2 linked regions of the Arthrobacter globiformis genome follow. The protein of the gene in region 1 interacts with the protein of each later gene in a pairwise test. Links are inferred from orthologs where the notes say so. Each region holds a gene or a part of one and is shown in the gene's direction. Other genes may lie near its edges. The genes, in order: nadE and dnaA.

Region 1 (3,096 bases):
ACCACCGCTGCAGGCGGTCCAGCCGGACATCCAGCCAGTGGAGGTCGTCCAGGGACCCGATGGCGTCGACCCGGTCGGCGAGGTCCGGGCGCAGCGCGGCGATCCGTTCCCGGAACCGTTCCACCCCCTCGCTCTTGATGCGGTCACCGGCGCCTTTCGGGGCGAAGTAGCCCATCTGGTAGTAGGTGTCGCGGAACAGGGCGATCACGGCATCGCGGTCCCCGAAGGCGGGAACGATTTCTGCGACTTCCCCTTGCTCCGACTCCGCCCGCGGCAGCTTGAACCACCACGTGTCGAACGGCACCGGGTATTCCTTCGATTTCAGGCCTGCCGCCTGGCGCAGCACCGAATGCCGGCCGTCCGTGGCCACCACGAGGTCTGCGCGGAGCGCGCCTTCGGTGCCGTCCTTGGTGACGTACCGGATACCAGTGACCCGTCCGCCGTCGGACATGAGGGACCTCGCCTTGTGCTCCATCAAAAGCGTGAACGTTGGCTCCTGCTCGGCGGCGCGGGCGAGGAAGTTCAGGAAGTCCCACTGGGGCATCATGGCAATGTAGTTGTACGGCGGCCGAAGCGCGGCGAAATTTCCCAGCGTGACCAGGCCGCCACCGGGCGTCGGGAAGGCCACGTTGCGCAGCCGGCTTTGCGGCAACCCGCGGAACTCGCTGCCGAGGCCGAGTTCATCGATGAGCCGGATAGTGGAAGCGTGGACGGTATCGCCGCGGAAGTCACGGAGGAAGTCGCCGTGTTTTTCGAGGACGGTGACCTCGACGCCGGCCCGCGCCAGCAGGAGGCCCAGCATCATGCCGGCCGGCCCGCCGCCCACCACCACGCACCCTGTACTCTCCATGAGCCATACGGTACGCCTGTCCGAGCGGCGGGGCACAGAGCGCGAACGGACTCGGGCGGAAACAGTTGAGCGGTGCGGATCGGGCTGGCTAGGCTGTGTCACATGCGCACACTCCAAGCCAAGATCATCGAAGAAATGGGCGTCCAGCCCCGGATCGAACCCGCAGAGGAGGTGCGCAAACGCGTCACTTTCCTCAAGGAGTACTTGAAGGCCACCGGCACCAGGGGCTTTGTCCTGGGCATCTCCGGCGGCCTCGACTCGTCGCTCGCCGGGCGGCTCGCCCAGCTCGCGGTCGATGAGCTGCAGGCAGAGGGCACGGATGCGCAGTTCGTGGCGGTCCGCCTTCCCTACGGCGTCCAGCACGACGAGGAGGACGCGCAGGCGGCCCTGGACTTCATCAAAGCCTCCAAGGAGTGGACCTTCAACATCTCCGCCGCCGTCGACGGCTTCGAGGAGGAGTTCGAAAAGACTGTCGGCGACGGGATCTCCGACTTCCACAAGGGCAACACCAAGGCCCGCACGCGCATGATTGCCCAGTACGCCCTTGCCGGGGAGCACAACTACCTCGTCATCGGCACCGACCACGGCGCTGAATCCGTCACCGGGTTCTTCACCAAGTACGGCGACGGCGGCGCCGACATCCTGCCGTTGTTCGGCCTGAACAAGCGGCAGAACCGTGCCCTGCTGGAGCACCTCGGCGCCCCGGAGCGGGTGTGGAAGAAGGTGCCCACGGCCGACCTCCTGGACGACAGGCCCGGCCGCACCGACGAGGACGAACTGGGCCTGAGCTACGACCAGATCGACGACTACCTCGAGGGCCGCGACGTGGGCGACAGCGCGGCAGAGCTGATCGAACAGAAGTACCTGCGGACCCGGCACAAGCGCACCGTTCCGGTCAGCATCTTCGACACCTGGTGGAAGCACGAGGGTCCGGAAGAGGCCCGCGCAGGACTCTAAGCCGTTTAGCCGGGGCAGCCGGTCCTAGGTGTACTGCCCAGGGACGTTGGTTGGGTGAATGTGATGACTCGCTGGAGTCGTTGACTCATGGGTGAGGACCTCCGGTTGCACAGTGGAGTTGCTTAGACAACCGCTGAAGCGACCAGGAGGTCCTCAATGTCCCACGCTAATGCTGCTTTGACTCCACGCCAACGGTTACGCGTCGCGCGGCTCGTCGTTGATCACGGCTGGCCGGTGTCCCGGGCTGCCGAACAGTTCAATTGCTCCTGGCCCACCGCCAAACGGTGGGCAGCCAGGTATGCCGCGATGGGCCCAGCCGGCATGACGGACCGATCCTCAAGCCCGCACCGGGTGGCGAACCGGACTCCGCCGCATCTGGTTCGCAAGGTCGTGCACCTGCGCTGGAAGCAAAGGCTGGGGCCTGTCGCGATTGGAGCGAAGCTGGCCATGCCTGCCTCCACGGTCCACGCGGTCCTGGTCCGGTGCCGGCTGAACCGGCTGCATTACGTGGATAAGCGCACCGGGGAAATCATCCGCCGCTACGAACACGACAAACCCGGGGCGATGATCCACGTCGATGTGAAGAAGCTCGGCAACATCCCGGACGGTGGCGGCTGGCGCTACGTTGGCCGGCAGGAAGGCAAGAGGAACCGCGCTACGACTCCGGCAAAGCCGCGAAGCAACCACCGCAACCCGCTGATCGGCACCGCCTACGTGCACACACTAGGGCAGCAGCAGGATCTTCCCGCGGCCGTGGCCGCCACGGCTGATTTCCAGTGCGTCGGCGGCCTCGATCAGCGGCATCCGGTGCGCGATCGTGAAGGTGATCTGTCCTTCGGCGGCGAGCGTCCCCACGTCCGCCACCCGGCCTTCCAGCTGCTGGACGGCGGCGAGCCCGGCCGCGGATGACTGCTCGCCCGGAACGGTGGTCACCGCCCGGCCGGCCCCCCGGAGCAGCTCGGCTGTTGCCGCCAGCGAGTCCTCGCTCCCCACAGTGTCCAGGACGGCGCTGACTGTGCCGGCGTCCTCGGCCAGCGCCCGGACCCGGTCCGCAAGCCCGGGACCGTACGTCACGGGCTCGGCGCCCAGCTCGCTGAGATACTCCTGGTTGGCTTCCGACGCGGTGCCGATCACCCGTGCACCAAAGGCCTGTGCGATCTGGACCGCGGCCGAGCCGACGCCGCCTGCGGCGCCATGGATCAGCACGGTGTCCCCGGCTCCCAGGGCGAGCTGCTTCAAGGCCGAATACGCCGTGCCTCCTGCCGCCGGGATGCATGCAGCCTGCTCGA
Region 2 (3,237 bases), 640 kb from region 1 along the record:
GACAGCGCCGGCTTCTCTAAGTCTCCTCTTAACGAGGTTCCTGGCAACAGCGTTCCCGACAGCCTTGGAAACGATGAACCCGATGCGGCTGGGCTCATCGGCTCCAATAGTTGCCGTATATAACACTACGTTCCGGCGTCCATTGCGGACGCCGGAACGTACAGTTGTTGAAAAATCGGTTGAAGTCCTCAGGCGGTTCCTGGTGGCAAGCACCGCTAATCTCGCAGAAGGAAGAAGACCGACAAGTCAGTATTTAGGCCGACAGTTCGGTGCGGCCCTTGCCACGGCGGGCGGCCAGAATGGCACGGCCGGCACGGGTGCGCATACGAAGGCGGAAGCCGTGCTTCTTGGCCCGACGGCGGTTATTCGGCTGAAAAGTCCGCTTGCTCACGTTAGTTACTCCAGTGGATCAAAGGTGCGCCCACCCGATCAGTAAGGGGAAGAACTGGCCGACGCTAAGTTTTGTATGTGTCTGCTTCCCCTGAATTTCCCGGAACACACGGAGCGTCCGGAAGTCCAAAATAGGGTCAGAAAGCAGGCACAAAGGACTCCACAACGTTAGGGCAAAACGCCGCCGGGAGTCAAACCAGCAGGCCGTCCGGCGTGTTTCCCCAGCTGTGGCTAACCGGGTGCAGAACCTGTGGATGAAGCGGCTCACAACCGCTGTTTTCGAACCACAACGGTGTAATTATCCACAAGGCACTTCCCAGCTATCTTCTAGGCTTTTCATCCCCTAGAGTGTCCCAGTAGCCGATTATCCACGGACTGTGCATAACCCTGTGGATTAAGCCGGGCCAGCACCCTGGTTCCGGGCTTGCGGCTGCATGTAATGCAGGCAGCAAGCTTTGAGGAACCAAATTTGACGACAGTAGACGAAGCCAACCACGCCAACACTGTCGGAAGTTCCTGGCGGCGCGTGGTGACCCTTCTCGAACAGGACGACCGCGTTTCGCCCCGGCAACGCGGCTTTGTCATCCTCGCGCAGGCCCAGGGCCTCATCGGTTCCACCCTTCTCGTCGCAGTCCCGAACGAACTGACCCGGGAAGTGCTCCAGACGCAGGTCAAGGACGCTCTCGATGACGCGCTCCGCAACGTCTTCTCGGACGACATCCGCTGCGCGATCGACGTCGACACCGATCTGGTGCCCATCCACGAGGAGCCGGAACCCGCCGTCGAGCTTTCCCTCGCAAACGATCCGTCCATTGAGCAGAAGCCGCAGCCCATGCTGCCGAGCACCTCGCACGAATTCGGCCGCCTCAATCCGAAGTACGTTTTCGACACTTTCGTGATCGGGTCCTCCAACCGGTTTGCCCATGCCGCCGCCGTCGCCGTGGCGGAAGCCCCGGCCAAGGCCTACAACCCGCTGTTCATCTACGGTGACTCGGGCCTGGGCAAGACGCACCTGCTGCACGCCATCGGCCACTACGCCCGCCGCCTGTACAGCGGGATCCGCGTCAGGTACGTCAACTCCGAGGAATTCACCAACGACTTCATCAACTCGATCCGTGACGATGAAGGCGCCAGCTTCAAGACGACATACCGCAACGTCGACGTCCTGCTGATCGACGACATCCAGTTCCTGGCCGGCAAGGACCGGACGCTGGAGGAGTTCTTCCACACGTTCAACTCGCTGCACAACAACAACAAGCAGGTGGTCATCACCTCGGACCAGCCGCCCAAGCTGCTGGCAGGTTTCGAGGACCGGATGAAATCCCGCTTCGAGTGGGGCCTACTGACGGACATCCAGCCGCCTGAACTGGAAACCCGCATCGCCATCCTCCGGAAGAAGGCCCTCAGCGAAGGCCTCTCCGCGCCGGACGACGCGCTGGAGTACATCGCTTCGAAGATCGCCAGCAACATCCGCGAACTCGAAGGCGCCCTCATCCGTGTGACGGCGTTCGCCAGCCTCAACCGCCAGCCGGTGGATGTGGCTCTCGCGGAGATGGTGCTCAAGGACCTCATCACCGACGACGGCGCCCAGGAAATCACGTCGGGCCAGATCCTGCAGCAGACGGCTGACTACTTCAAGCTCAGCATGGAGGAGCTCTGCAGCAAGTCCCGGACCCGGACGCTGGTGACTGCACGGCAGATCGCCATGTACCTGTGCCGCGAGCTGACCGACATGTCGCTGCCCAAGATCGGCCAGGAGCTCGGCGGCCGCGACCACACCACCGTGATCCATGCTGACCGCAAGATCCGTGAGCTCATGGCTGAGCGGCGTGTGATTTACAACCAGGTTACTGAGCTCACCAACCGGATCAAGCAGCAGCAGCGCGACTCCTGATCCGAGGTTCTTAACCTTATTAACAGGTGCGTGTGGATAACCCTGTGGACAGTTAAGGGGACAACCGCGGTTAATGGGCTTAAAACCCTTAAGCCGTCTGTGGATCACCGAAACGGGCCAAAAATGTTGTCCCCATCCACAGCCTGTTTAAAACGTGCCGAACCCACAGTCCATGAACAGGGCTTAACCGCGGATCTGCGCCGTGAAACCGGGTTATCCACAGTTTCCACAGCAGTTATTAACACTACTAATCCCAAAAAATTGAAATCCCTCAAACAACAATCTCCTGCCCCGACCTCCACGCACCGGCCAAAGCACCGGCCACTTGGCCGCCGGCAGAGCCAGCGTCACTGGCGGGGATGGGGAAATCCTTGTAGTTCCGGCTAAGCTGTCTGCAGCGCTCCCATCCCTGGGTTTGTTTGCGGTCGGCCATGCGCGGACCATGCAGGTTCCGGGGCTTGGGGGCAACGGTCTTGTGGGCTCCTTGCGAGTTCCCGTTCAGAAAATGGCAGCAGCAATGAAAGGCGGCACCCTTCCGTGAAGTTCAGAGTCGAACGGGACGTCCTGGCAGAAGCCGTCACATGGACAGCCCGGTCGTTGTCTCCGCGGCCGCCCGTACCCGTGCTCTCCGGCCTCCTCCTCAAGGCCGAATCCGGGACCGTCAGCCTGTCCAGCTTCGATTACGAGACCTCCGCAAGGCTTGAAATTCCTGCCGACATCAGGGAGGAAGGCACCATCCTTGTCTCCGGCCGCCTCCTGGCGGACATCTGCCGCAGCCTGCCCTCGGCACCGGTGGACATCGAAACTGACGGCAACAAGGTGACACTCACCTGCCGCCGAAGCAGCTTCCATCTGGCAACCATGCCCGAGGCCGAATACCCGCCGCTGCCTGCCCTGCCCACCATCACCGGAACCGTCGCCGGCGACGCGTTCGCCCAGGCTGTCTCCCAGGT

Evidence for each region.
Region 2: the proteins of nadE (region 1) and dnaA interact in binary tests that used the Escherichia coli proteins (3 or more experiments, as listed by UniProt). The link is inferred for Arthrobacter globiformis from one-to-one orthologs.

Annotation. Positions count from the first base shown.
Region 1 is NZ_JAUSYZ010000001.1:880,463-883,558, reverse strand. The notes cover bases 102-2,879. They hold nadE (ammonia-dependent NAD(+) synthetase), read left to right. Parts: upstream 102-952; coding sequence 953-1,807; downstream 1,808-2,879. Other genes in these bases: QF036_RS04125 (NADP-dependent oxidoreductase), read right to left, coding at 2,531-2,879; QF036_RS04140 (FAD-dependent oxidoreductase), read right to left, coding at 102-850. Also shown: more of QF036_RS04140, read right to left, coding at 1-101; more of QF036_RS04125, read right to left, coding at 2,880-3,096. UniProt on the Escherichia coli protein: Catalyzes the ATP-dependent amidation of deamido-NAD to form NAD. Uses ammonia as a nitrogen source.
Region 2 is NZ_JAUSYZ010000001.1:236,760-239,996, forward strand. What follows is about bases 138-3,056. They hold dnaA (chromosomal replication initiator protein DnaA), read left to right. Parts: upstream 138-829; coding sequence 830-2,284; downstream 2,285-3,056. Other genes in these bases: rnpA (ribonuclease P protein component), read right to left, coding at 138-213; rpmH (50S ribosomal protein L34), read right to left, coding at 254-391; dnaN (DNA polymerase III subunit beta), read left to right, coding at 2,822-3,056. In the rest of the region: more of rnpA, read right to left, coding at 1-137; more of dnaN, read left to right, coding at 3,057-3,237. UniProt on the Escherichia coli protein: Plays an essential in the initiation and regulation of chromosomal replication. Binds in an ATP-dependent fashion to the origin of replication (oriC) to initiate formation of the DNA replication initiation complex once per cell cycle.